DNA from 2 places in the Flavobacterium sp. UBA4854 genome. Region 1 is predicted to be linked to the other one. Evidence: riboswitches for the same ligand, from Rfam matches in the RefSeq annotation. Region 1 holds a riboswitch; the other holds the start of a gene.
The links. A riboswitch is a leader RNA that binds a small molecule or an ion and turns the genes downstream of it on or off. The one in region 1 is predicted to bind S-adenosylmethionine.

Region 1 (4,342 bases):
GCTGCAATATCGTTTTTCCAATTGCTAGTAACACCGTATTTGTTTAAAAGCAGTTTTTTAGAATTTGCAATTGCAAACACATTCAACTTAATATCTTTACGTTTTTCAATTGCCGCAGCCGATTCTAAAATCTGATTGATTAAAGTTCCTCCAACTAATCCGTGACCGAAAATTGCAATGTTGATCTTTTTAGAAACTCCAAAAATTTCTCCGTGAATTACATTAAGCGCTTTGTTTAGTTCTTCTTTTTTAACAACCAAACTCACGTTTTTACCTGTTACGGTGTTATTGAACAAAATTGGAACAATTTTATTTTTAATTAAAGCCGTATATGGTTTATGGAAAGTACTCAAATCTTGTCCGATAATCGAAATTACCGATACATTGTCAGTTACTGTAATCTGATTTACGTCTTTAGAATAAAAGTCATTTTCAAACTCTTTTTCTAATTCAACCATTGCAAGAGTTGCTTTTTCAGTTGCTACCACAAGTCCGATTCCTCTTTCTGACGAACCTTGTGAAATGATACTCACGCTGATATTATGATCACCCATTACTTTAAAAATTCGGGCATCAACTCCTGCTTTTCCAAGCAATCCACGTCCTTCAAGATTTACTAATGATACATTTTCTAAAACAGAAAGCGTCTTAATTCCTTCTTTAGAAGAATCTGAAGTAATTAAAGTTCCGCGGTTTTCGTGGTTGAAAGTATTTAAAATTCGTAACGGAATGTTTTTTTCTAATAAAGGAATAATCGTTTTGGCATGAAGAATTGTTGCTCCAAAATTTGCCAATTCGTTTGCTTCGTTAAACGATAAATATTCGATTTTCTTAGCATCGGCAACTAAATCTGGATTTGCCGTATAAATTCCGTCAACGTGCGTGAAGTTTTGTAATTCTTCCGCGTTTAAATAATTTGCGATTAACGAAGCGGTATAGTTACTGCCATTTCTACCTAAAGTAGTTGTGTCGTTGTTGTTGTTTGAGCCAATGAAGCCTGTAACTATATTAACCGTTTCGCCGTTATGTTCTTTAAAATAATTTACTACGTTTTTCTTTGAAAGCTGTTCCAAAGGCTGTGCATCGCCAAATTTTGAATCTGTTTTCAGTAAATCTCTCGTATCTACAAAATTGGCAGGAATTCCTTTTTCCAATAAAATAGCCGTCAATAATTTAGCCGAAAGCAATTCACCTTTAGATAAAATCTGATCTTTGATTTTTTTGCTATAATCTCCAATTAAACTTACTCCTTCAAAAAGTTTGTCTAAAACATTAAATTCTTCAGATAAATCTACCTGCGGATAATCTGAAATCTGGTATTTTTTGAAATTTTCTAATAATTCTTTATAACTGCCGTTTTTAGCAGCAATGCTTAAAATAAATTCTAATTCGTCAGTAGCATTTCCACGTGCAGAAACTACAACGGCAATCTTTTCGCCTTGATTTACTTTATCTGAAATGATTGAAACAACTTTGTTAAGTCCTTCTCCGTTTGCTAACGATTTACCTCCAAATTTTAATACTTTCATTTTATTTCTTTATTGTTTCTGCCTTAAAAATATCGGCAAGTAAATGATCTAATTGTTTGTACTCGATTAAAAAAGCGTCATGTCCGTGAACCGAATCAATTTCGCTATAGAAAACATTGTCTTTAAACTTCTTCAATTCTTCGTAGGTTTCTACATTTTCTTTTGCTGTAAAAAATAAATCTGAATTGATTCCGACGATATGAATTGAAGCTTTTGTTTTAGACATTAAGTTTTCAAAACTTTCACTATTTCTAGTAATATCAATTGTTTTAAGCAACTGATTCATTAATTTATAAGAAGACAATTGAAATCTTTTCTGCAATTTTTTTCCGTGATGTGCCAACCAGCTTTCGATATTAAAAATCAAAAGATCTTGGTTGATCGTGCGCTGAAATTTTTCTTTAAAAGATTCTGGCGAACGATAACAAAGCATGGCATGTATTCTTGCATCTTCGATTGGTCTTGAAGAATTGTTTAGAATTTGTTCTTGCAGGAAACAATTAGCGATAAGCCAATCAGTCGATTTCCAGTCGCTCGCAATCGGAATAAGATTTTCTGTGATATTTGGCGCTAATGCTAAAATTTCCCAAGCAATTCCGCCGCCAACAGAACCTCCAATAACCGCAAAAAGCTTTTCGATATTTAAAGTTTTTACGCCTTCAATAAAGATTCTTGCGATGTCTCTAGCTGTAAAATCTAAATAGTTGTCAATTAAAAAGGAATTGCTTCCGTTTCCTGGAATATCGAAAGCTAAAATGGTATAAACAGCAGTATCAATGGTTTTGCCTTCACCAATCAAGTCATTCCACCAGCCGTTTTCGCCAGTAACTTGCGAATTTCCAGTTAAAGCATGGTTAACCAAAACAATAGGCGCGCTGTGCAAAGGTTGTCCTGCCAGCGTAAAACTTAATGGTATAGAATGATAAGTTGCACCACTTTCTGTGATGAAATCTTGAATTATAATGGGATTTGGTATATTTTCCAATTTCAAATCTGTTGTATTATTGATTTGTATATGGAAATATTAGAAAGAAAAACTAGGTTTAACTAGAAAAAATCTTGTTGTTATCTTTCCACGTTTGGCGTGGTAGAATGTAGCACCTTCTTCGTTTTACCGAAGGGTTGCTAAGGCTTCATCGGGTCTAATCCCTCGTCCTTTCTTTATAACATTTCAATACGTGTTTGAACTTAACGGTGCAAATTAACTACTAATTTCTCAAACAAACAAATTTTATCTAAAAGTGTTTGTTAAATTTCTGAGACTTACTTTAGCAAAAACTATTATACGCAAAAATTTACCGAACAAAAATGCCCAGTAAAATTAAGCAGGTTTTACCCTAAATTTATGATGCTTTTTCGTTTAGATAAAAAGCGTTTCATTTTCTTTTGAATACATCAAAAACAATAAAGAGTTTGGCACTTTTTTCTCAGCGCTTTTATCTTCCTCTGTGATTCCGAATCTTGGGTGAGCCAATTCGTTTGTTGGCGGCGGATTATTATTTTTTGTCCTTCTGTTTTTCAATTTAGAAATTTTTTCTGCGAAGTAGTTCAATTTGCTCATGATATTAAGTTTTAGTTAAGTTGTGTTTTATAATCTTTATTTCTCGTTTATCTTTTTGTTAAGTCATTTTCTAGAATAAAAAAACCCTTTTGGATTTTTAGATACCAAAAGGGTTTAAGTTTTTAAACTCATTTATACTTTTAGTATCAACAGACGTTCACGCAAATAAGCGCGACAGCAAACATCTTAGTGTTCATCTGTAAGGATTTATTCATCTGTGATTTATATTGTATTTTATTTAAATTCTGCATTTGTTGTAAATTAAAAAGCCTCCTAAAATATTTCTTAGGAGGCTTTTACTATATTATTATTGTATTCTTACAATTTTTTAGCAATAGACACCCCCGCCTCGGTCTTAACCGAGATGGCACAAAACATTTTGTTGACTTTTAAGTTCATTTGATTTCTAGTAGTTTTTGGGTATAACAAATATGCAAATATTTTTCTTATTACACAAATAAAATTCAAGAATTTAATTACAAAATCCGTTGAAAATGTGTTTTTTAACGTTAAAAAACATCTTACAAAAACGAAAACGAAATAACACAAGTAAAAAACTTACAAAATAAGCCAATTTTCCTTCATAATTCCATTTGACAAATCAATTTATCAAAGAACTTTTTTCTCTTTTATATTTTTTTTAACTAAAAAATTACAGCCAAACGGCTTCTTTACTCCTAATTCGCTCCGCAATTTTCAGAATATCGGTTATAATTCCTCTAGAAATTGCTTGTTTGCAAGGTGGAGCGCTCTGAATTACGATTGGAATATCGGCATAAGATTTAGTGAAAATTTCAAAAATGGTATCAGAACCTTTTAATTGTCCGATTGGGGAATTTATTGGTTCCGAAATTAATTTGACTTCTAAAGTGCCTTTTTCTACATCAAACTCTCCCACATATCTCAATACATGATTTTCTGCTTGAGTAATTTTTGCGATTTTAAAAGATTTATCGACAGCATCTTTGTTTAGCACTCCATTTTTTTCTAAATGGTCTTCGGTTATGAAGGGCTTGATTTTAATATCTGAAAACTCAAAATCTTTTCCTATTTCTCTGGCCAATATCAAAAGTTTCCTTGCAGAATCGTTTCCAGACAGATCTTCTTTAAAATTAGATTTCATTAAACCTAAAAGGCTCGCATCTTTTAAAACAGACGAAAACGAAACATCTTCTGATGAAAATCGATTAAAGACATAACTCAGATTATCCGAGAAAACACCTCGAATCTTAGTGATTTTTTCGCCCGAATA
Region 2 (4,342 bases), on a different contig from region 1:
CTGCTCCGTAACGTTTGATTAATTTAGCATGATGAATAAAGGCTTCTTCTCCTTCTTTTAACGAAATCGAGTTGACAACGCTTTTCCCTTGTACTACTTTTAGACCTGCTTCGATGATTTCCCATTTCGAACTGTCGATCATAATCGGCACTCTCGAGATGTCTGGTTCCGCAGCAATTAAATTCAAAAATTTAGTCATCGCTGTAACACCGTCAAGCATTCCTTCATCCATATTAATATCGATGATTTGTGCTCCACCTTCTACCTGCTGTCTTGCAATATCAAGCGCCTCGTCATATTTCTCTTCCTTGATTAATCTCAAGAATTTTCTTGAACCTGTCACGTTTGTACGCTCACCAACATTCACGAAAACACTTTCCGGCGTAATAATTAACGGTTCTAATCCTGATAATACAAGGTCTCTTCTTTTTTCTGTCATTTTCTACCAATCCATTGTTCCTACGGAACATTTTATTCTCAATTCAACCTGCAAGGTTTTCAAAACCTTGTAGGCTTCTATTTTTTAACTCTCAATAAATCATACCTACAAGATTTTGAAAACCTTGCAGGAATACGAATATTATTCAAAAACCGTCGCTACTCTCGGTTTATAGTCTTTCGCAACCTCAGCCATTAATCGGATATGATCTGGAGTTGTTCCGCAACAACCGCCAATGATATTAATCAAATTATCATCTAGATATTCTTTAATGAAAGCCTGAGTTTGTTCTGGCGTTTCATCATATTGTCCGAATGCATTTGGTAATCCAGCGTTTGGATGCGCCGAAACATTAAAGCTCGTATTGTGTGCTAATGTTTTTAAATACGGTTTCAACAAATCGGCTCCAAGAGCGCAATTGAATCCTACACTTAACAACGGAATATGTGAAACTGAAATCAAAAATGCTTCAACTGTCTGTCCTGAAAGCGTTCTTCCTGAAGCATCTGTAATGGTTCCTGAAACCATGATTGGAATATCGAGATTACGTTCTTCTTTTACTTCTTCGATTGCAAAAAGTGCTGCTTTTGCATTTAATGTATCAAAGATTGTTTCTACTAAAAGCAAATCACAGCCACCGTCCATTAAAGCTTCTGCTTGTTGTTTGTACGCGATTCGTAAATCGTCAAACGTTACGGCTCTGTAACCTGGATCGTTTACGTCTGGTGACATACTTGCTGTACGGTTTGTCGGGCCAATTGAACCGGCTACGAAACGAGGTTTCTCTGGATTTTTAGCGGTAAACTCATCGGCAACCTCGCGTGCAAGTTTTGCCGATTCGTAGTTTAACTCGTAAACCAAATCTTCCATGTGATAATCGGCCATACCGATTGTCGTTCCTGAGAAGGTGTTGGTTTCTACGATGTCAGCACCAGCTTCAAAATAAGCGGCATGAACATCGCGGATTGCTTGTGGTTGTGTTAGGGATAGTAAATCGTTGTTTCCTTTTAACGGATGTGGGAAATCTTTGAAACGCTCTCCTCTGAAATCTTCTTCAGAGAAATTATAGCGTTGCAACATTGTCCCCATTGCTCCGTCAAGGATTAGGATATTTTTTTTTATTGCTTCTTGAATTGTTACTGCCATGTTGTTTTGCCGCAAAGACGCTAAGGCGCCAAGCTTTTTTTATTTTTAATTTTGAAGGATCTATTTAAACCCGACAGGTTTTAAAAACCTTTCGGGTTTACCTTCGATATTTTTCACATTAATTCCAAAAGTGCACTATTGTTGGCTCATTAGCCCCGATGGAAGCAAATATCCTTTTATTCTGGGGTTCAGAATAAAAGATATTTGTGTACAGCGGGAACTATTGAAAGCAAAAATGCACCAATGATTCGCTCCTGATACAGCATCTGTTTCAGTAAATATTATATGTTATCGAGAAAAGTTTTGAGAAATACGAGTATGTATTTGTGTTATCTATCTTTAATACTGGAAAATGTCGTATAAAGTAGAATTTAGCACCTTCTTTATGATAAAGGGTTGCTAAGGTTTCATCGGGTCTATCCCTCCGCCTTTCGTGATAACGAACAATAATTTTAAGAACAGTGCAAAGGTATGAAATAGGCTTTCTATTTGCAAATGTTTTTTTTCTAAGGTACTGAGGGACTAAGATGCTAAGGTTCTAAGGTTTTTTAGCTTCTGTTTTTCAAATATAGCCCGCGGTTTCAACCGCGGGGAACGTATTGTGATAATTTGGTTTGTATGATCATATCCGCATTGATTATGCGATGTGTTCATACGTTGTTGTGTTCATACGTTGTGTTCCAGTGGTTGAAACCACTGGCTATGTTCTATACATTTTTTGCTATAGTGTTCAGCTCCGGAGGAGCATAATATTTATAGAAAAACAACCAGCACAACACAAGAGCTCCAGCGGAGCGACATATATTTCGCTCCGCTGGAGCTCTTTGTCAAACGACATCAATTTTATTCTATAAATATGTCATCCCTCTGGGATTATTCATAGTAATTAAAAAAGCCCAAACTTTAAAAAGTTTGGGCTTTACAATATTTAAAAAACCTTAGCGCCTTAGTCCCTTAGAACCTCAGCACCTTCGATTAAACAATCGCCTTAACAACCGCTTTAGGCGCTTCTTTACGAGTTCCATCAAAACCGTCTACACCAGAAACTGTTGTATATTTCAATACATATTTTTTACCTGGGTTGATGATTGAATACGCAGCTTGGCACATTAAAGTTGCTTCGTGGAAACCACAAAGGATCAACTTTAATTTTCCTGGATATGTATTTACATCTCCAATAGCGAAGATTCCCGGAATGTTAGTTTGATAATCTAATGCATTGTTTACTTTAATAGCATTTTTCTCAATTTCTAATCCCCAGTCTCCGATTGGACCTAATTTTGGTGTTAATCCGAAAAGTGGGATGAAATAGTCACATTCGATTTTACGGTGTGCTCCGTTTTCTTCGATATCTAATGACTCAACATGCTCAGCACCATTGATTCCGATAACTTCTGCCGGAGTGATTAATTTAATTTTTCCAGCTGATTTTAATTCCTGTACTTTTTCTACAGAATCTAAAGCCCCTCTAAATTCGTTTCTTCTGTGAATTAAAGTTACTTCTGAAGCTACGTTTGCTAAGAAAATTGACCAGTCTAATGCTGAATCTCCTCCTCCTGCAATAACAACTCTTTTATCTCTGAATTTCTCAGGATTTTTGATGAAGTATTTTACTCCTTTATCTTCATAAAACTCGATATCTTCGATAAGTGGTTTACGAGGCTCGAAACTTCCTAATCCTCCAGCGATTGCGATAACCGGCGCGTGGAATTTAGTTCCTTTGTTTGAAGTTACAATGAAAGTCCCGTCTTCTTGCTTTTCAACTGTTTCAGCGCGTTCTCCTAATGTAAATCCTGGCTCAAATTGTTTGATTTGTTCCATTAATCCGTCAACTAAATCTCCGGCTAATACTTCTGGGAATCCAGGAATATCATAAATTGGTTTTTTTGGATATAACTCTGAAAGCTGTCCTCCTGGCTGAGGCAAAGCATCTAAAATGTGGCATTTTAATTTCAATAATCCTGCCTCGAAAACGGCAAATAAACCTGTTGGGCCTGCTCCAATTATAAGTATATCTGTTTTAATCATTATGGTTGTTGTTTATAATCATTCTTAATAACGCAAAGAAACGAATAAATCCTTGTACTTTCAATGATTTTTATCATTAATTTCTTTCCGAAACTTTTTTACTCTTTATTTTTTAATCTCATTCGTTCATCGGGTTAAAACCCGACGCTACAATATGAAACGTTCCTCTGGAACTCTTTTATTCCTTATTTTTTAATGAAGAGGTAATCTCATTCATCCTTTTAACCTTTTCTTCGAAATTGCCTTTTAGCGTTTTTCGATATTCATTTAGATTCTCAACCATTTGATTGATATCTTCAGGAATTACTTCTTCGAAAAACTCACGCAATCTCTTTGCCGTTGTTGGCGATTTTCCGTTGGTTGAAATGGCGATTTTTACATTTCCTTTTGTTACGATTCCGCCCAAATAATAATCACATAAATCTGGCGTGTCAGCGATATTGCAAATTAAATAACGTTTTCTGGCTAAATCGTAAACCTTTTTATTTACTTTCAAATCGTCTGTACAGGCAATTACCATGTGACGTTTTTTGAGCATTTTCTTTTTGAACTTTTTTTCCGTCAATTTAATTGAAGGATGTTTTTCTGCTAAAACCTTAATTTCTAAATGAAAATCCGGTGCAACTACCTCAACATTAGCATTCGGACTTGACTTTAGCAAGAACGAAAGCTTTTCCAGACCTACATTTCCTCCGCCTACAATCAAGACATTTAAATTGTGAAGCTTTA

Region 2: it holds a riboswitch for S-adenosylmethionine, as region 1 does, so the genes downstream of both, B3J44_RS09040 (homocysteine S-methyltransferase family protein) here and B3J44_RS20325 (alpha/beta fold hydrolase) in region 1, are expected to answer to the same signal.

Annotation. Positions count from the first base shown of each region.
Region 1 is NZ_DHEI01000139.1:11,272-15,613, forward strand. Features, by position in the region: gene thrA (bifunctional aspartate kinase/homoserine dehydrogenase I) at 1-1,529, opposite strand, end outside; gene B3J44_RS20325 (alpha/beta fold hydrolase) at 1,531-2,514, opposite strand; SAM riboswitch class I at 2,592-2,699, opposite strand; gene B3J44_RS20330 (hypothetical protein) at 2,890-3,090, opposite strand; gene B3J44_RS20335 (aspartate kinase) at 3,743-4,342, opposite strand, start outside.
Region 2 is NZ_DHEI01000063.1:21,559-25,900, forward strand. Features, by position in the region: gene metH (methionine synthase) at 1-439, opposite strand, end outside; gene B3J44_RS09040 (homocysteine S-methyltransferase family protein) at 581-1,585, opposite strand; SAM riboswitch class I at 1,912-2,028, opposite strand; gene B3J44_RS09045 (NAD(P)/FAD-dependent oxidoreductase) at 2,561-3,613, opposite strand; gene B3J44_RS09050 (precorrin-2 dehydrogenase/sirohydrochlorin ferrochelatase family protein) at 3,792-4,342, opposite strand, start outside.